Regions from separate parts of the Pseudoduganella lutea genome, predicted to be linked through region 2. Evidence: predicted binding sites of a transcription regulator. Region 2 holds the regulator's gene; each other region holds the start of a gene.

Region 1 (6,637 bases), 130 kb from region 2:
CTGTTCGAGCTGGCCGACCGCCAGCGTCACGGTGGACGTGGCAATCGTGCGTTGCCGTGCCACGGCGGAAAAACTGCCGGCTTCCGCGACATCGACAAAGAGGCGCAACGCATCGATACGGTCCATCTTTCGATTTCCTCGAAAAGCGATTTGTAAACAGCCCCGATTATCGCGCTGGCAGTCCGTAAATATACTCGTGACAGTTCATTCACTTCAGGAGGATTTCCCATGCAGATCAATTTCGCAGGGCGCACCGTGCTGGTCACCGGTTCCACCGCGGGCATCGGCTTCGCCACCGCCCGCGCCTTTCTCGCGGCGGGAGCGCGCGTGATCGTCAACGGGCGCAGCCAGCAAGGTGTCGATGACGCGGTCGCGCGGCTGGGCGGGCCGCAGGCATCCGTGTCCGGCTTTGCCGGCGACCTCGCCACGGCATCCGGCTGCGCGCAACTGACGGCCGCTTATCCGGACGTCGACATCCTCGTCAACAACCTGGGGATCTTCGGCCCGCAGGATTTCTTCGACACGCCCGACAGCGAATGGGACCGCTTCTTCCAGACGAACGTGATGTCCGGCGTGCGCCTGGCGAAGGCCTACGCGCAAGGGATGGTTGCCCGCGGCTGGGGGCGCATCGTGTTCATTTCGTCAGAATCGGCGCTGAACATCCCGGCCGACATGATCCATTACGGCTTTACCAAGACGGCGCAGCTGGCCGTATCGCGGGGTCTGGCCAAGCGGCTGGCCGGCACGGGCGTGACCGTCAACGCCGTGCTGCCCGGCCCCACGCTGTCGGACGGCGTGGCGGGCATGCTGCAGGCCGACGTGCAGCGCACCGGCGACAGTCTCGAGAAAGTCGCGGCGGACTTCGTGGCGCAGCACCGCGGTTCGTCGATCCTGCGCCGTGCCGCCACGGTCGATGAAGTGGCCAGCATGGTGCTGTATGCCAGCTCCGCGCAGGCATCGGCCACCACGGGCGCCGCGCTGCGGGTCGACGGTGGCGTCGTCGATTATCTCGTTTGAATACCTCCAACACTTTCGGAAAGCGCACCATGACCCACCCAGTACTCCAGGCGATCACCGAGCGCCGCACAACGAACCTGTTCGATCCTGCGCGCGATATCGCCGTGACGCAGATCGGCGAACTGGTGCACCTTGCCACCAGGGCGCCCACTTCCTTCAACCTGCAGAACTGGCGCTTCATTGCCGTTCATGAACGCGCCTCCAAGGTGCGGCTGCGCAAGCTGGCATGGGACCAGGCCAAGGTCGTCGACGCAGCCGTGACATTCATCGTTTGCGGCCAACTGGCCGACGAACGTACGCTGCCGCTACGCCTGCAGCCGGTGGTCGATGCCGGTATCATGCCTGCCGAGATGGTGCCCGGCTGGGAAGGTGCCGCCCGGAGCCTCTACAACGGCCAACCCCAGCGTCAGCGCGACGAGGCGATCCGCTCGGCGACGCTGGGCGCCGCCACATTGATGCACGCGGCCCAAGCGATGGGCCTCGGTTCCGCGCCGATGATCGGCTTCGACGCGGGTGCTGTTGCCAGCGAATTCAATCTTGCGGTTTACGAGATCCCAGTAATGCTGGTCGCTGTCGGTTACGCGTTGCCGGAAAACTGGCCGCAGAAGCCACGTCGGCCGCTGGACGAGGTGCTTGAACTGGCTTGAGATGCGGTAATGCCCTGGAACGCCTACTTTGCTTTCGGCTTCGTATAGGTCTTCCAGCTATCGAGCACCGGCAACGCCCTTCGAAATCGAACAGCGTTGCATTCGACACCACGTTGGCGCCGGACGTACCGTTCTCCTACACGGCCCAGCCGACGCCCGGCGTTTCGATCATCAGCGGAGCACAGCACGCCGATCACGTGCGGGGCGCCGTTATTTCCGCTAGCAGCTCGTCCATAGGCTAAAGTTTTGCAGCTTCGCGCATGGTGAAATTTTGGTAGGTGCTAACGAATTTTGTGTGTCCGCTTCTGGCCCAGGCTGTGTAAAAACGCCGGACGTGTAAACGAAACCAGTTCGGTAAACGTTGGGTGAGTATCTCATCAACCGGGGTGCAAGATGAAGCGCTTCATCGAAGGCGAAGACCGAGGACAGGGGACATTGCTGCCTGAGCTACTGGACGACTACGTGGCCGAGAACAATCCGGTTCGCGTGGTCGATGTATTTGTAGAAGAACTCGACTTGGGAAAACTCGGCTTCGGGCGTGTGCAGCCGGCCAGGACGGGACGGCCGTCTTACCATCCAGCAGTACTGCTCAAGCTCTACATCTACGACTACCTCAACCGCATTCAGTCGAGCCGGCGGCTTGAGCGTGAAGCGCAGCGTAATGTGGAACTAATGTGGCTGACGGGGCGGCTGACGCCGGACTTCAAAACGATTGCCAACTTCCGAAAGGACAACGGCAAGGCGATTCGCAATGTCTGCCGGCAGTTCATCGTACTGTGCCAACAACTGGACCTGTTCGCCGATGCAATGGTCGCAATTGACGGCAGCAAGTTCAAGGCAGTCAACAGCAGTGATCGCAATTTCACGCAGGCCAAGCTCAAGCGCAGGATGGAAGAGATCGAGGCCAACATCGGTCGCTACCTGGCAGACCTGGACACGGCTGACAGGCAGGAACCGGCGACGAAACAAGCGCGCAGCACCCGGCTGAACGACAAGATTGCGGCGATGAAGTCGCAGATGGCTGTCCTCAAGGAAATCGAAGCGAAGCTGGAAGCGACTGGCGAAACGCAGATCTCGCTGACCGATCCGGATGCCCGTTCAATGATGACGCGAGGCTCGGGCATCGTCGGGTACAACGTCCAGACCGCGGTCGACGCCAAGCACCACCTGATCGTCGAGCACGAGGTAACCAATATCGGCAGCGACCGCGATCAACTGTCAGGGATGGCCAAGAAGGCCCGCACTGCAATCGGGACCACCACGCTAACTGCGATCGCTGATCGCGGCTACTTCAAAGGCGAGGAAGTCCTGGCATGCAGCCAAGCCGGCATCACTGCAGTAGTGCCAGCGACAAAGACGTCCAATGCCAAGGCCGACGGGCGATTCGACAAAGCCGATTTCGTCTACGATCGGGAAATGAACGAGTACCGCTGCCCGGCTGGTCAATCCCTGATCTGGCGATTTTCCGGCGTTGAAAAGGGCATGACGCTTCATCGCTACTGGAGCTCGAACTGTAAGGGTTGCCCGCTCAAGGATAAGTGCACGCCGAGCCAGGAGCGCCGGGTGACGCGCTGGGAACACCAGGACGTGCTTGACGACATGCAGGAGCGTCTTGAACAAAATCCGGACGCCATGCGAATCCGGCGTTGCTCGGTCGAGCATCCCTTCGGGACGATCAAGTCCTGGATGGGCGCCACGCATTTCCTGACAAAAGGCCTCGAGCGTGTGAAGGCCGAGATGAGCCTGCACGTGCTCGCCTATAACCTGAAGCGCTTGATGACGTTACTTGGTGTCGATGGCATGATCGAAGCAGTCAGGGCATATGCCCTTTTACGGGCATTACAACGTGCGTTTGCAGCGGTTACCCTACTGGTCCAGTCGCCGAACTCGAAAGATGCGAACAGCGCACGTAGCGCCCCTTCAAACCGCAGAAATGCAGCGGCCGGATGCAGACTGATCACATCTATCCATTTCTGAGTTTTTACACAGCCTGGGCCGAAAGCGGCCAGTCGCAGGCTCACTGTACATGAGCCTGCCTGCTGCCGCTACCATGAAGATGGCGGCAGGCAGGGGCCGCTCCGACCAACTTCATTCGCGCTAGTCAACCGTGCCGCACGTAAGCAGCAAGCGAACCCATGTTAGACGACCTAGAGCGCTGGCTGCATGCCACGCTCGCCAGGCTGTCGCGTAAATCCGATACGGCAACGGCAATCCTGTACGCCGTCGAGCTGTGGCCAGCCCTGACTCGCTATGCCGACGATGGCCGCATTGAGATCGACAACTCGGCCGCCGAACGGGCGCTGCGCGGCATCGCCCTAGGCCGACAAAACTACCTGTTTGCCGGTGCTGACAGCGGTGGCGAACGCGCTGCCGCCATGTATGGGCTGATCGGAATGGCCAAGCTGAACGGCATCGACCCCGAAAACTGCCTGACATGAGGCTGGTCTATGTTGCCGACCGTGAGGTCGACATGCTCTCGCTTACCCAGTTCTCACATCTATTGCGTAAAAAGCGTGAGCACTTTAGCAAGTCCTAGGAGACCTATAGAGCCTTTTAGTAGAGTGCCGGATGTTACCAAAGAGCAGAAGCGAAAACAGGAACGCATCGTGCTAGAAGGTAAACACAATAAATCTAACCGCACGGAAACATGTTCTTCTTGGGTTTGTAGCGCTAATCGCATATACTGTATAAAAACACAGTATATTTTGATAACACTATGTGCGCGGCTTCCGTTCCCTCTCTTCAGCCTTTTCAAGCCTCTGGTATTGCTCCTGCAGCACTACCGAATGTCTGGCGTGCTAGCGAATTAGCAAGGTCACGCCTGCCTAGCATAGCAACGGGACATACAGACCTCGATCGGGAATTACCTGATAGTGGCTGGCCACGCTCGGTATTGACAGAGCTCCTGCTGCTCCAACATGGTATCGGCGAGCTCCAACTGTTGAAGTCCGCACTTGCCTCTCTTTCTCGCCATCAGCGCATCGCCTTAGTTCAGCCGCCTTACATCCCACATGCGATGGCGGCGATAGCTTGGGGGCTGGACCCGTCGCGCCTAATTTGGATTCAGCCAGAAAATACTGCTGACGCGTTATGGTGTACTGAGCAACTGTTAAAAAGTAATGGCTGCGGTGCCGTGCTGCTGTGGCAGCGCGACGTCCGTAATGAACATCTGCGCCGGCTGCACTTGGCCGCGCAGTGCAGCGAGACATGGTTCTGGCTGCTGCGGCCACTGGCCAGCGCGATGGAACCTTCCCCGGCACCACTACGCCTCGCGCTGCGTCCGGCACAGGGGGGGACGTTGATTGAAATCGTAAAACGCCGTGGGCCTGCAGCCGACGATCAAATTTTTATCCCGCTGCCTGACATGCCGAGCCGCCGCTACTCTGTCGAGACCGATCATGCACTTATTATTCAGCCTGCACCTACCGCAGTTGCCCTTACAAGCGCTGCGCCCGTCCTGGTCTGAGCCAGGATTGCACGTGGTGCTTGATCGCGAGTGTGTGCTGGTCGCAGCACCAAATGCTATTGCGCAGGGTGTCCAACCTGGCATGCGAAGCGGCGGTGTGACTGCCGTCGTGCCGGATGCCATCCTGCTTGATCGCAACGAGCAGCGTGAACGTGAAGTCCTCGACGCCGCAGTGTTAGCCTTATATCGCTTCACGCCGGACATCTCATTAGAACCCGATTTTGGCTTGCTGCTCGACGTCGGCCCGAGCCTGAAACTGTTCAACGGTGTGCGGTCACTGTCGCGTCACGTGGTCCAGGCGCTCGCACGGCTGGGCCTAACCGTGCAACTTGGCGTTGCACCCACGGCTACAGGCGCTTGGCTGCTGGCCCGCCGCAGCCGCAGCAAACACTGCATTCATCGCACGCGATTGCTCCAGCACCGCTCGCTGGCACATGAGTTGGATCGCTTGTCATGCGCACTGCTGCCAGCGGCGCAGCCGCATGTGGAATGGCTGTCGGGAGTTGGCGCGCGGGATCTGGGGGCACTGCGACGCCTACCGCGCGCGGGCCTGATCCGCCGCACCAGCACGCAGCTCGCCAATGCATTGGATCGGGCATACGGCGACGTGCCGGAAATGCATCGCTGGCTTAATGTGCCGGATACGTTTAGTGCGACGATAGAGACGTTCGAACGGATAGAACATGCGGAAGCACTGCTGGACGGCGCGTCGCGCCTTCTGCTGCAATTGACTGGCTGGCTGACAGTCCGACAGTTGGCTGTCTCCACGTTCACATTGCAGATGCTGCACGAACGCGGTCGCTCCGCGATACTCCCGACCCCACTCGCAATCGCCCTGGCCGAACCAGCTTGGGAGGAGGGGCATTTGTTGCGTCTGTTGAAGGAACGCCTGGCCAAGATCGAGTTGACGGCACCAGTCATTGGCCTGAGATTGGAAGCAACCCAGTTACAGCCTATGGTATCGGCAAACCTGTCCTTGTTTCCCGAGCCGGGCGGTAGTCAAGCCGACATGCTGCAGTTGATGGAGTTGCTGACAGCCCGCTTGGGTCCTGAGCGGGTTCTGGCACCGACCCCCAAGGCTGATTATCGCCCGGAGGTATGCAACCGCTGGACGCCAGCTACGTTGAAACCACCAGCATTACTTGCGACTGACGATCCGCCAGCGCGTCCGTTCTGGTTATTCAAGCAGCCGATCAAGCTGTTGATGCGCAATGAACGGCCTTTTTATGGCAGCCCGCTAACATTGATCCGTGGTCCAGAACGCATCGAGGGTGGCTGGTGGGACGACGGTACCGCTGCCCGTGATTATTATGTTGCGCAAGGTAGCGACGCTGCCTGTTTCTGGATCTACCAAGAGCGTACTGGCGACATGCAGTGGTACCTGCAAGGTCTGTTCGCTTGAACGGCAACACACGCCCTCTGCTGCCCGACTACGCGGAGCTGCAATGCTTGTCCCACTACACTTTCCTGCGTGGAGCTTCCGCGCCGGAAGAACTGGTGGAGCGAG
Region 2 (6,637 bases):
TCGAGGCCGGCGGCATGTCGCTGGCCGACCGTGGCCTCGGCGGGCTGTTCGGCCTGGGGCGCGGCCTTGTAATCGTGCTGGCGGGCGTCATATTGTGCGGCATGACGTCGATCCCGCAGCAGGACTTCTGGCGGGAAGCATTGTTTTCCCCCTATGCGGAAACGGGCGTGCGCACCGTGAAACCGTTCCTTCCCGCTGCCGTGGCGCAGCATGTGCAATTTTAGAATTTCTTACTCAAGCAGCACCCTGTTCAGGAGCACAATATGTGTGGCATTGTCGGCGTCGTTTCCCATCAACCTGTCAACCAGCTGCTGTATGACGCGCTGCTGCTGTTGCAGCATCGCGGCCAGGATGCGGCCGGTATCGCAACGAATCACAGCAGCATGTTCTCGATGCACAAGGCCAACGGCCTCGTGCGTGACGTGTTCCGCACCCGGAACATGCGTTCGCTGATGGGCAATTCGGGCATCGGCCACTGCCGCTACCCCACGGCCGGCTCGTCGTCGGAAGAGGAAGCGCAACCGTTCTACGTCAACGCGCCGTTCGGCATCACGCTGGCGCACAACGGCAACCTGACGAACTGGGAACAGCTCAAGACGGAGATGTTCAAGAACGATCGCCGCCACATCAACACGGACTCCGATTCGGAAGTGCTGCTGAACGTGCTGGCGCACGAGATCATGCGCGCCACGACCGGGTATTCGCTGGATGCGGGCACGCTGTTCGAGGCCGTCACGGTACTGAACCGCCGCGTGCAGGGTGGCTATGCGGCCGTGGCGCAGATCGCCGATGTCGGCCTGCTGGGCTTCCGCGATCCGCACGGCATCCGTCCGCTGTGCCTGGGCATCAACGAGACCGAGAACGGCACCGAATACATGCTGGCGTCGGAATCCGTGGCGCTCGAAGGCGCCGGCTTCCGCTTCGTGCGTGACGTGGAGCCGGGCGAAGCCGTGTTCGTCGACGCCGACAACAAGCTGCATGCCCGCATCTGCGCCGACAATCCGTCGCTGAACCCGTGCGTGTTCGAATACGTGTACCTGGCGCGGCCCGATTCCGTGATCGACGGCGCCTCCGTCTACAGCACCCGCCTGAAGATGGGCGAATACCTGGCCGACAAGATCAAGCGCGAAGGCCTGGCCGACGACATCGACGTCGTCATGCCGATCCCCGACTCGTCGCGCCCGGCCGCGATCCAGCTGGCGCTGCGCCTCGGCAAGGAATACCGCGAGGGCTTCATCAAGAACCGCTACATCGGCCGCACCTTCATCATGCCGGGCCAGGCGCTGCGCAAGAAATCGGTGCGCCAGAAGCTGAACGCGATCGGCGACGAATTCAAGGGCAAGAACGTGCTGCTGGTCGATGACTCGATCGTGCGCGGCACCACCAGCCGCGAGATCGTGCAGATGGCCCGCGACTCCGGCGCGAAGAAGGTGATCTTCGCCTCGGCAGCGCCGCCGGTGCTGTACCCGAACGTGTACGGCATCGACATGCCGACCCGCGACGAGCTGATCGCCCATGGCCGCACCGTTGACGAAGTGTGCAAGGAAATCACGGCGGACGCGCTGGTCTACCAGGACCTGGAAGACCTGAAGAAGGCGATCTCGGACGTCAATCCCGCACTGACGAGTTTTGAAGCGTCGTGCTTCGACGGCAAGTACATCACGGGCGACATCTCGGCCGATTATCTGGACCGCATCGAGCAAGCGCGCCACAATCCGAAAGAAAAAGTCGAGGACGCCGCGCGCAACCACCTGAACCTGAATGCGGCCACGACCGAAGCGTAAATAACGGGCTCCTCGCGGAGCCCTTTTTATTGCTTGAAATCCTGGAACATTTCCCAAAACCGGGGTCAGACCCCGAATTTGGGAAACATTTCCTGAAATCGGGGTCTGACCCCGTTTCTCGGCAACTATTCCGATAAGACATGAACGACAAGAAAAACTACGGTTTCACCACCACGATCCTGCACGGCGACCGCCAGAAGAGCATCGAGCAAGGGTCGCTGCACAAGCCTGTCCACACGTCCGTCGCGTTCGGTTACACCGATGCGCGCCAGCTGGCCTCCGTATTCCAGGGCCGCGAGCCGGGCTTCCGCTATGGCCGCCAGGGGAACCCGACCGTGTCGGCGCTGGAAGAAAAAGTCACCAAGATGGAAGACGGCGTCGCCACGCTGTGCTTCGCCACCGGCATGGGGGCCATTGGCGCCGTGTTCCAGGCGCTGCTGCGTGCCGGCGATCACGTGGTCTCGTCGTCCTTCCTGTTCGGCAATACCAACTCGCTGTGGCAGACGGTCGCCGGGCAGGGCGTCGCCGTCGATTTCGTCGATGCGACCGATGTCGCCAACGTCGAAGCCGCGCTGAAGGACACCACGCGCATCGTGTTCGTGGAAACGATCGCCAATCCGCGCACCCAGATCGCGGACCTGGAACGCATCGGCGCGCTGTGCGCGGCAAAGGGCATCCTGTACATCGTCGACAACACGATGACCACGCCTTACCTGTTCCGTCCGAAAGCGGTTGGCGCCGGCCTCGTCATCAATTCGCTGACGAAATCGATCGCCGGCCATGGCAACGCGCTGGGCGGCAGCCTGACCGATACCGGCGCCTACGACTGGAGCCGCTACCCGAACATCTTCGAGAACTACAAGAAAGCCGCGCCGGCGATGTGGGGCATCACGCAGGTTCGCGCCAAGGGCCTGCGCGACTTCGGTGCCTCGCTGGGGCCGGAAGCGGCGCACCACATCGCCGTCGGTGCCGAAACGCTGGCGCTGCGCATGGAGCGCACCTGCGCCAACGCCAGGGCGCTGGCCGAGATGCTGGAAGCCGATCCGCGCGTGGCCGCCGTGCACTATCCCGGCTTGCCCTCGCACCCGCAGCATGGCATCGCGACCGACCTGTTCAAGGCCTATGGTTCGCTGTTCAGTTTTGAACTGCGGGACGGCATCGACTGCTTCGACTACCTGAACCGGCTGAAGATCGCCGTGCCCGCCTCGAACCTGGGTGACACCCGCACGCTGGTGATCCCGGTTGCGCACACGATCTTCTACGAGATGGGGGCCGAGCGCCGCGCCTCGATGGGGATCGCCGAATCGCTGATCCGCGTTTCCGTGGGCATCGAGGAGACCGACGACCTGGTGGACGATTTCCGCAAGGCGCTGGATGCATGATGGCGAGGCATGAAGGTTGATGCATGAGGGTTGAAGCATGATCCAGCGCTGGATCGGTGCCGCCGCCGCACTGGCCACGGTATTTGCCGCAGCGGCCGCGCGGGCTGAAGTCTCGGTGCCGCTGGCGCTGGAGCGGGGCATCCCCGTGGCCCAGCTGACCATCGCCGGTCATGTCTTCCCGTTCACGTTCGATATCGGTTCGTCGCGCACGCTGCACCTGACGCGCGAGGTGATGGCCAGGATTCCCGGCCTGAAACTGACGGGCCGCAAGATGCGAAGCGCCGACCTGACCGGCAAGGTGCGCGAAGAAGAGGAATTCGTCATCCCTGACCTCGTCGTCAACGGCGTGTCGTTCGGCGAGGTGAAGGGCGTGTCGTATGAGGCGTGGGGCCTGGGTATCGGCAAGGGGGCCGGCCTGCCGCCGCACTCCGTCGTCGGCCTCGGCCTTTTCGCCAGGCAGCCTTTCGTGTATGACCAGTCCGGCCGCACCTTGCGCTTCGGCGCGCCGCTCGAGCCGGGCTCCGGCTGGCAGCCGCTGGCCCATGAGCGGGTGCACGAAGGCATCGTCGCCAGCTTGTCGAACGAGCGTGCCCGCTACCGTCTGGTGCTGGATTCCGCCGCCAACATCTCGATCGTCAAGCCGCAATCGGTCGAGAAGCAGGGAGACCGGCCGACCCGCTGCGATGTGTTCGGGCCGGACAAGCCATGCAGCTTCGTGTCCGTCTCGTTGCCGGGCGGGGCGGCGATCACGCCCTACCTGATGCCCTTGCCAGGGTTCTTCCAGCCCGACGGCATCCTCGGCGCCGACTTCTTCGGCAGGTATGCCGTGTATGTGGACCAGGCCCAGGGGAAGGTGGCAGTGCGGCCGCCGTCGAGGTAGGGCGCTGAGGTAGCATCTGAAGTAGCTGTGGAGACAGCCGTAGAGACAGCCAATAAGGCAGGCCCGCGAAGCAGGGCGCCGTGACGGAAGTCGCTGGCGAACAGGTGTCGTGCCGGCCATTGCGAGCCGGCATGACGCATGCCGTACCGGCTGGTGCAAGCCGGCACGACAGGAGAGCAAACGTGAAGCGTCAGTGCCAGGCGCGCAGCAAGCCGACCGCGAGGCCTTCCAGCGCGAATTCATCTTCGGGCTTCACGGTGATGATCTTGAAGTCCGGATTCTCCGGCAGCAGCTCGATCGTGGCGCCGGTGCGGCGGTAGCGCTTCACGGTGACTTCGCTGCCGATGCGGGCCACGACGATCTGGCCATTCTTGGCGCTATCGACCTTCTTGACCGCCAGCAGGTCGCCATCCATGATGCCCACGTCGCGCATCGATTCGCCACGCACCTTCAGCAGGAAATCGGGTTTCGCGGAGAACAGGGCCGGGTCGACGCTGTAGGTTTTTTCCAGGTTTTCCTGCGCCAGGATCGGCGAACCGGCAGCCACGCGGCCAATCAGCGGCAGTTGCATCAGCAGCGCCGCGGGCACCTGCGGCATGTAATCGGTTGCATGCGCACTGCCCGGCGTGCCCGCGGGCGCAGAAGGCCCCGCCGCCCGCACGCCACGGTCGCCCAGCAGGCGAATGCCGCGCGACGTGCCAGCCGTGATTTCGATCGCACCTTTGCGCGCGAGCGCCTTCAGGTGCTCTTCGGCCGCATTGGCCGACTTGAATCCCAACTCGGCGGCGATCTCGGCGCGGGTTGGCGGGAAGCCGGTGGTATCGATGGCATCCCTGATCAGGTTGAGAATTTGTTCCTGCCTTGCGGTGAGCTTGATCATGATGCGAGTAGCCGTAAAAATAGCTGTGGATATAGACAGTCTGTATTTTTGTACAGTGCCTGCGCGATTGCAAGAGAAAACACGATTCAGGCGCAGAAATATTTCATGAAAACCGGTGACAGGCACCAATTTGCGGGAAATGTTGCAGAAAACCCATGCCAGGAAGGTGTGGGCGGGGGCAGGCAATCTCCGTTACGCGGGCGTGGACCATGCTCCACGACATCCCCGCTTCGCCAGCGGTTTCGCAGCGGACGTGCAACGGCGGAATGGCTTGCCGACAGCCTGGCGGCGGCGGTGGCGGACCGCCGGGCGGCTAGCCATTGGTGAAAATATCTGCTATTCTAGCGGGCTTACCTCTTCCCACACCTGTCTTGACGCCAGGGTGGGCTATCAACAGTCCTTAAGGGAGTTTGCATGCGTCACTACGAAATCGTATTTATCGTCCATCCGGACCAGAGCGAGCAAGTGCCCGCGATGATCGAACGTTACAAGGCCAGCGTCACGTCGCGCGGCGGTAACGTCCACCGCGTGGAAGACTGGGGCCGCCGTCAAATGGCGTACTCGATCCAGAAACTGGCCAAGGCACACTACATCTGCCTGAACATCGAGTGCGACAACGACACGCTGGTCGAACTGGAAACCGCGTTCAAATTCAATGATGCCGTGCTGCGTCACCTGACCGTCAAGATGAAGAAAGCGGAAACCGCTCCTTCGCCGATGATGAAGTCGGTCCAGCGTGAAGACGCCGCCAAGAGCCACCGCGCTGAAGCCGCGGCCGCTCCGGCAGCTGCTGCAGCCTAAATCCGGGAGTCTTGCTGAACGAGCTGAAGTTCACTGGCCTGATCACCGAGCGGGAAGTCATACGTTTCACCCCCGCCGGGCTGCCGATCGTGAATGCAGTATTGCAGCACAGTTCGCAGCAGATCGAGGCAGGCATCGCCCGCCTGACGGAATTTGAAATCGCCGCGGTTGCCGCGGGGGAGATTTCAGGCCGTTTCAGCAGCGCGCCGCTGGGAGGGGCCTACGAATTCTCGGGGTTTCTCGCCAGGAAAAGCCGCAACAGCAAGAGCCTGGTTTTTCACATCATTGATTTTCGTGCCGCCTGAAGCGACACAATATTTAAATACAGGAGCCTAAAATGGCATTCGGTAAAAAGTTCGACAAAAACAAAGCCAAGCTGAAAGAAAAGCGCAAACAGCAGAACCCGCTGTTCAAGCGTAAGAAGTTCTGCCGCTTCACCGCCGCTGGCGTTGAGCAAGTCGATTACAAAGACGTCGACACGCTGAAAGATTTCATCCAGGAAAACGGCAAGATCATGCCGGCACGCCTGACCGGCACGAAGGCGCACTACCAGCGTCAAGTGGATACCGCGATCAAGCGCGCGCGCTACCTGGCCCTGCTGCCGTACACCGATCTGCACCACGCCTAATCGGCAGCAGTACAGATAGAACTGGAGAACATTATGCAAATCATTCTGCTGGAAAAAGTTATCAACGTCGGCAACCTGGGCGACGTGGTGAAGGTCAAGGACGGCTACGCACGTAACTTCCTGATCCCGCAAAAGCTGGCACGCCGCGCTACCACGGCTGCCGTGGCCGAGTTCGAAGCCAAGCGCGCCGACCTGGAAAAAGCCGCCGCTGAAAAGCTGGCAGCCGCACAAGGCCAGGGCGAAAAGCTGAACGGCATGACCGTGACCGTGTCGCAAAAAGCC
Region 3 (6,637 bases), 1.0 Mb from region 2:
CCAGTTCGAGCACGGCCAGCCGGTCGCGTCCACCCTGCGCCCCGGTGACCTTGGCCGCCAGGTAGCGCCCGCTGGGGGACAGTATCGCGCCGCCGAATTCGGCATTGTCGAAGAAATCCTGCACGGGCGGCGGGGCAGTATCGGCACGGCCCGGCAGCAGCAGGGTCGCGGCCAGCAGGGCAGCGGTCAGGAAAGTGGAGATCGGCATGGCAGTGATGGAAATCGGCAAGGGCGCGAACTTATCACGCGTCGCGCCCCAGCTTTCTCACCAAATGTCACAAGATCAATGTTTATTTAATTTCGTTAATTTCTGGCGAGCGGATATGGCGCATCAGGGCCGCCTGGCGGGGCCCCGGCGGGGGCGTCATCAGGCTGACTAGGACCAGGGCGGCCAGTCCGGCCGGCACGCCGAACACGGCGGCGGAAATGGGCGCGATGTCGAACCATTGCGCGGCGGAGCTGCCGCCCAGCGTGGGATTGGTGCGCACCATGTAGAACTGGCAGACGAGAAAGCCGGTGGCCATGCCGGCAAGCGCCCCCCAATGATTGGCGCGGCGCCAGAACACGCCCATCACCAGCACGGGGAACAGCGTGGACGCGGCCAGCGAGAACGCGGCACCGACCAGGGAAAGGATGTCGCCCGGCTTCGACGATGCCGAGTACGCGGCCACGAACGCCACGCCGAGCAGGATCAGCTTCGAGATCGTCACGCGCTTTTGCGTGGAAGCCTTCGGGTCGACGATCTTGTAGTACACGTCGTGCGACAGCGCATTCGAGATAGCCAGCAGCAGGCCGTCCGCCGTGGACAGCGCAGCCGCCAGCCCCCGGCCGCCACCAGGCCGGAGATCACGTAGGGCAGGCCGGCGATTTCCGGCGTGGCCAGCACCAGCACGTCGCCATCGATCGCGATCTCGGCCAGCTGCACGATGCCGTCGCCGTTGATGTCGGTGATGCTGATCAGCGGATTGGCCCGGTCCACGCTGGCCCAGTAGGACACCCACGTGGGCAGCTCGGAGAAATGGCTGCCGGCCAGCGCGCTGTAGATGTCGTATTTGACGAGCACCGCCAGCGCGGGAATCGTCAGGTAGATCAGCAGGATGAAGAACAGCGTCCAGAATACGGAAACGCGGGTTTCGTCGACCGATGGCGTGGTGTAGGAACGCATCAGGATGTGCGGCAGCGCGGCGGTGCCCAGCATCAGGCAGAACGCCAGCGCAATGAAGTTGCGGCGCTTGATGTCCGACTGCTCCTCGGTGGCGCCGGGGAAGGGCACCGCGTGCGGCGTGATGGGCCGCGCGCGCCGCAGGTTGTCGTCGCGCGCGGCGCGCCACGTGGCCACGGCATCCTCCGCGTTTTTCGGATAGGCGATCAATGCGCGTTCGGCGGCGCGGATTTCCAGCAGCGAGGCATTGCGCCGCCGGACGTTGTCCAGGTAGTGCTGGAGCTCGGCGCGGCCGGTTTCCCACGACGTGGGCAGGCCGTCCAGTCGCTGCTGGTATTGCGCGGCGCGTGCGCGGAACACGTCGCGCACGGCCGTTTCCCTGGGATCGTCCGCCAGCGCCGCTTCACGGGCCGACAGTTGCGGCAGCAGCTTGCCATAGGCCACCTGCGGGATCGGGTTGCCGCTGTGCTTCGCGGACAGCCACATGGCCGGGATCAGGAACGCCACGACGACGATGATGTACTGCGCCACCTGCGTCCACGTGATCGCGCGCATGCCACCCAGGAACGAGCTGACGAGGATGCTGGCGAGGCCGAGGAAGATGCCGACCGAGAAATCGACGCCCGTGAAGCGCGAGGCGATCAGCCCCACCGCGTAGATCTGCGCCACCACGTAGGTAAACGACACGAGGATCGTGGCGGCCACCGCGCACAGCCGCACGGCGCGGCCGTTGGCCGGGCCGCCATAGCGCTCGGCGAGGAAGTCGGGAATCGTGTACTGGCCGAACCGGCGCAGGTAGGGCGCGATCAGCAGCGCCACGAGGCAGTAGCCGCCGGTCCAGCCCATCACGAAGGCCAGCCCGTCGAAACCGTTCAGGTAGAGCGTGCCCGCGAGGCTGATGAAGCTGGCGGCCGAGATCCAGTCCGCCGCCGTGGCCATGCCGTTGAACACGGCCGGCACGCGGCGCCCGGCCACGTAGTATTCCGCCACGTTCGACGTGCGCGACGCCAGCCCGATCGACGCATACAGCACGATGGTGGCGAACAGGAACATGTAGCCGATCCACACGCGCGGCATGCCTTCGCTTTCCAGCACCGCCAGCGACAGCAGGAACGCGGCAAAGCATGACGTGAAGACGAGGTAGTAGCGCGCCAGGCGCTGCTTGTAGGTGCGTTTCAATCCCGCTCCTGGTATTGGCGGTCGAGCCGGCGCATGCGCCAGGCATGGATACCGATGATGGCGAGATAGGCCAGCGATGCGCCCTGCGCCGCCAAGTAGAACGACAGCGGCCAGCCGAAGATCGTCAGGTTGGCCAGTTCGCGGGCGAAGAACACGGCGAGAAAGCCGGTGGCGATCCAGGCCAGCAGCAGGATCGCGGTCAGGCGGCGCGTGCTGCGCCAGTAGCCTTCATGGTCAGCCATAGTGCGGCGGGTCCTGTTCGTCGGCCGCGGCCGGGGGCCGCGCGGGGAAGGTCAGCCGGAACAGGCTGCCGGGATATTTCGGGTTCGTGGCATGCGGGTTGCTGAAGATGTCGACCTCGGCGCCGTGCTGCTGGGCGATCTCGCGCACGATGGCCAGCCCCAGGCCGCTGCCCTCGGCGCTGCTGCCCAGGATCCGGTAGAAGCGCTCGAACACGTGCAGCCGCTCGGCCGGCGGGATGCCCGGGCCGGTATCCTCCACTTCGAGTGCCGGCGATTCGCCGGCGCGCAGGCGCACCGTCACGCTGCCACCCTGCGGCGTGTAGCGCAGCGCATTGTCGACGAGGTTCGACAGCAGTTCGCGCAGCATCACGGCGTTGCCGTCGACGAGCACCGGCGCATCCGGCCCTTCGTAGCCGAGATCGATGCGGTAGTTGAACGAGGCCGGCACCCAGTCGCGTACGGCGTTGCGGGCCACTTCGGCCAGGTCGAGCGTTACAAAGGCGTTGCCGGACTGCGGCTGGTTTTCCGCCCGCGCCAGGGCCAGCAGCTGGTTGACGAGGCGGGTGGCGGCCTCGGAACTCTTCGCCAGCTGCTCGAGCGAGCGGTGGATCTCATGCTGGTCCGTCTGGCGCAGCGCCAGCTCCGACTGCATGCGCATGCCCGCCAGCGGCGTCTTCATCTGGTGCGCCGCGTCGGCGATGAAGCGCTTCTGCATGTCGATCGATTGCGACAGCCGCGCCAGCATCTCGTTCAGCGAGCGGACCAGCGGCGTGATCTCTTCCGGCACCTGGTTCGGCGCGATGGGCGACAGGTCGTCGATCGGGCGGGCGCGGATGCGCTCCTGCAGTTCGGCCAGCGGCAGCAGCCCCCGCGACAGGGCGAACCACACGAGCGCCAGCACCACCGGCAGGATGATGAACTGGGGCAGGATCACGCCCTTGATGATTTCATTGGCGAGCCGTGCGCGCTTTTCCAGCGTTTCCGCCACCTGCACCAGCGCCAGGCGGGGCGGCCGTTCGCCGTGCTCTTCCAGGTTGACATAGGCGTAGGCCACGCGGATGGGCGTGCCGTGCAGGTTGACGTTGCGGAAACTGACGGCGCCCGGGCGCACGATGTCGTCCTCGGGCTGCAGATCGGGGCGGGGCAGGTCGCGGTCGCCGTCGAGATGGCGGCCCTGCGGACCGAGGATCTGGAAGTAGACGCTGTCGACGTCATCGGCGCGCAGGATGTCGCGCGCCGCACCGGGCAGGCGATGTTCCGCGGTGCCGTTCACATCGCGCACCTGTTGCGTCAGCACGGTGACGGCGTCTTCCAGCGCGTGGTCGAACGGCTGGTTGGCGATCGACTTGGCCACCAGGTAAGTGATGGCGATACTCATCGGCCACAGCAGCAGCAGCGGGGCCAGCATCCAGTCGAGGATCTCCCCGAACAGCGAATGCTGGATTTCTTCTTCTTCCTCGAGGGCGGGGCTCCACGCCGCGTCGGACCGGTCCGCCGGCGAATTCACTTGGTCTCGGCCGCGGCGGCGCTGGAGAATTTCTCGAGACAGTAGCCGAGGCCGCGCACGGTGGCGATGCGCACGCCGCCGACCTCGATCTTCTTGCGCAGGCGGTGCACATAGACTTCGATGGCGTTGTTGCTGACTTCCTCGCCCCATTCACACAGGTGGTCGACCAGCTGTTCCTTCGACACGAGGCGGCCGGTGCGGGCCAGCAGCACTTCCAGCAGGCCCAGCTCGCGCGCCGACAGGTCGAGCATCTGGTCGTTGATGTAGGCGCTGCGGCCCACCTGGTCATAGGTGAGCGGGCCGTGCTTGACGATGGTGGAGCCGCCGCCCTGGCCGCGGCGCGTGAGCGCCCGCACGCGCGCTTCCAGCTCGGACAGCGCGAACGGCTTGGCCATGTAGTCGTCGGCACCCAGGTCGAGGCCGGTCACGCGCTGCTCGACCGAATCGGCCGCCGTGAGGATCAGCACCGGCAGCAGCGAGCCGCGCGAACGCAGCCGGCGCAGCACTTCGAGCCCGGGCAGCTTCGGCAGGCCGAGATCCAGGATCAGCAGGTCGAATTCCTGCGTGGACAGGGCCGTGTCGGCTTCCTGCCCGTTCTTCACGCAGTCGATGGCATAGCCGGACTGGCGCAGCGAGCGCGTGAGTCCGTCCGCCAGGACACTGTCATCTTCGGCTAGTAAAATACGCATGTTGGCATTCCGGCATTGAGGCAATTTCATTGTACTCAATGTGCGACGCGCCTTGGAAAAGCGCTGTAAAAACACTGGATTGCGCTTGCAAAAACCACTGGATACATATACAGTACTACTTGTGCCGGATCGGTACACAAGGAATATTCGGAATCACTAAACAGTTAAAGGTTAAGAGAGATCATGGACGACAAGAAAGCGGCAGTACCTGCCTCCGAAAAAGCCAAAGCGCTTGCCGCGGCGCTGGCTCAGATTGAAAAGCAGTTCGGCAAGGGTTCCGTCATGCGGATGGACGCAAGCGCCCCGCTGGAAGAAGTCCAGACCGTCTCCACCGGCTCGCTGGGCCTGGATATCGCGCTCGGCGTCGGCGGCCTGCCACGCGGCCGAGTGGTCGAGATCTACGGTCCGGAATCGTCGGGTAAAACCACGCTGACGCTGCAGACGATCGCCGAAATGCAAAAGATCGGCGGCACCTGCGCCTTCATCGACGCGGAACACGCGCTCGACGTGACCTATGCGCAAAAGCTGGGCGTGAACCTGCACGAACTGCTGATTTCGCAGCCGGACACGGGCGAACAGGCGCTGGAAATCTGCGATGCGCTGGTGCGCTCCGGTTCCGTCGACATGATCGTCATCGACTCGGTGGCGGCACTGACGCCACGCGCCGAGATCGAAGGCGATATGGGCGACTCGCTGCCTGGCCTGCAGGCCCGCCTGATGTCCCAGGCGCTGCGCAAGCTGACCGGCACGATCAACCGCACCAACACGCTGGTCATCTTCATCAACCAGATCCGCATGAAGATCGGTGTGATGTTCGGTTCGCCGGAAACCACCACGGGCGGTAACGCGCTGAAGTTCTACGCCTCCGTGCGCCTGGATATCCGCCGCACCGGCTCGATCAAGTCCGGCGACGAGGTGATCGGTAACGAAACGAAGGTCAAGGTCGTCAAGAACAAGATCGCGCCGCCGTTCAAGGAAGCCCACTTCGACATCCTGTATGGCGAAGGCACTTCCCGCGAAGGCGAGATCATCGACCTGGGCGTGGAAGCGAAGATCGTCGAGAAGTCCGGCTCGTGGTACAGCTATGGCGGCGAGCGCATCGGCCAGGGCAAGGACAATGCCCGTACGTTCCTGCGCGAACGTCCAGCACTGGCCCGCGAGATCGAGAACAAGGTCCGCACTTCGCTGGGCGTGCGCGAACTGCCACCGGCCGAAGGCGATGCACCGGCACCGAAACTGAAGGCTGTCGACTGATTGCAGACGGTCGGCTGATGGTGGCCGGCTGGAGACTACAGTCTCCGGTTCGGCCCTTACAGTCCACTCCTTGCAGTCCACTCAATGATCCTGGGCTTTGTAAAAGCTCTTCATCGCCACCGGCCGCTTTGCGGCGGTGGCGATGTTTTTTTATACTGTCCACTTTCCTGTTTCCACTGATCGATCACGCCCGATGCGAGCTCCCCCGCCCAGCCTGAAAGCCCGTGCCCTGCGTCTGCTGTCCACCCGCGAGCACAGCCGCCTCGAGCTGGCTCGCAAGCTGGGGCGCCACGCGGAAGAGGGCGATGACATCAATGCGCTCCTGGACTGGCTGGAAAAGAACAAATGGCTGTCGGAAGAGCGTTTTTCCGAATCGCTGATCCACCGCCGCTCCGCGCGCTATGGCAACAGCCGCATCCTGGCCGAGCTGCAAAGCCATGGCGTGAAGGGCGAAGCGCTGCAGGAACTGAAGGCCGGCCTCGTCGAAGACGAAGTGGCCCGCTGCTGCGACGTCTGGCGGCGCAAATACCATGGCAAGGTGGCCGAGGACGCCGAAGGGCGCGCCAAGCAGATGCGCTTCCTGATCGGCCGGGGTTTTTCCCAG

What was found. The regulator LexA, encoded in region 2, represses DNA repair genes until DNA is damaged. The targets are predictions, from matches to a motif close to ACTGTATNNNNATACAGT.
Region 1: imuA (translesion DNA synthesis-associated protein ImuA) is a predicted target of LexA. The motif match lies at 4,347-4,364, and genes of this name have one in related genera.
Region 3: recA (recombinase RecA) is a predicted target of LexA. The motif match lies at 4,876-4,893, and genes of this name have one in related genera.

Annotation. Positions count from the first base shown of each region.
Region 1 covers NZ_CP035913.1:4,589,613-4,596,249, forward strand. The annotation lists gene EWM63_RS19510 (LysR family transcriptional regulator) at 1-126, opposite strand, end outside; gene EWM63_RS19515 (SDR family NAD(P)-dependent oxidoreductase) at 229-1,017, shown strand; gene EWM63_RS19520 (nitroreductase family protein) at 1,014-1,664, shown strand; partial or broken gene EWM63_RS19525 (IS1182 family transposase) at 2,058-3,485, shown strand; partial or broken gene EWM63_RS19530 (IS66 family transposase) at 3,791-4,087, shown strand; gene imuA (translesion DNA synthesis-associated protein ImuA) at 4,429-5,130, shown strand; gene EWM63_RS19540 (Y-family DNA polymerase) at 5,063-6,532, shown strand; gene EWM63_RS19545 (error-prone DNA polymerase) at 6,529-6,637, shown strand, end outside.
Region 2 covers NZ_CP035913.1:4,721,760-4,728,396, forward strand. The annotation lists gene EWM63_RS20075 (CvpA family protein) at 1-224, shown strand, start outside; gene purF (amidophosphoribosyltransferase) at 264-1,784, shown strand; gene EWM63_RS20085 (cystathionine gamma-synthase family protein) at 1,925-3,166, shown strand; gene EWM63_RS20090 (hypothetical protein) at 3,204-4,046, shown strand; gene lexA (transcriptional repressor LexA) at 4,237-4,926, opposite strand; gene rpsF (30S ribosomal protein S6) at 5,341-5,727, shown strand; gene priB (primosomal replication protein N) at 5,742-6,032, shown strand; gene rpsR (30S ribosomal protein S18) at 6,065-6,355, shown strand; gene rplI (50S ribosomal protein L9) at 6,389-6,637, shown strand, end outside.
Region 3 covers NZ_CP035913.1:3,718,148-3,724,784, forward strand. The annotation lists gene EWM63_RS15740 (S9 family peptidase) at 1-208, opposite strand, end outside; partial or broken gene EWM63_RS15745 (sodium:solute symporter family protein) at 291-2,341, opposite strand; gene EWM63_RS15750 (DUF4212 domain-containing protein) at 2,338-2,583, opposite strand; gene EWM63_RS15755 (sensor histidine kinase) at 2,576-4,090, opposite strand; gene EWM63_RS15760 (response regulator) at 4,087-4,779, opposite strand; gene recA (recombinase RecA) at 4,963-6,033, shown strand; gene recX (recombination regulator RecX) at 6,227-6,637, shown strand, end outside.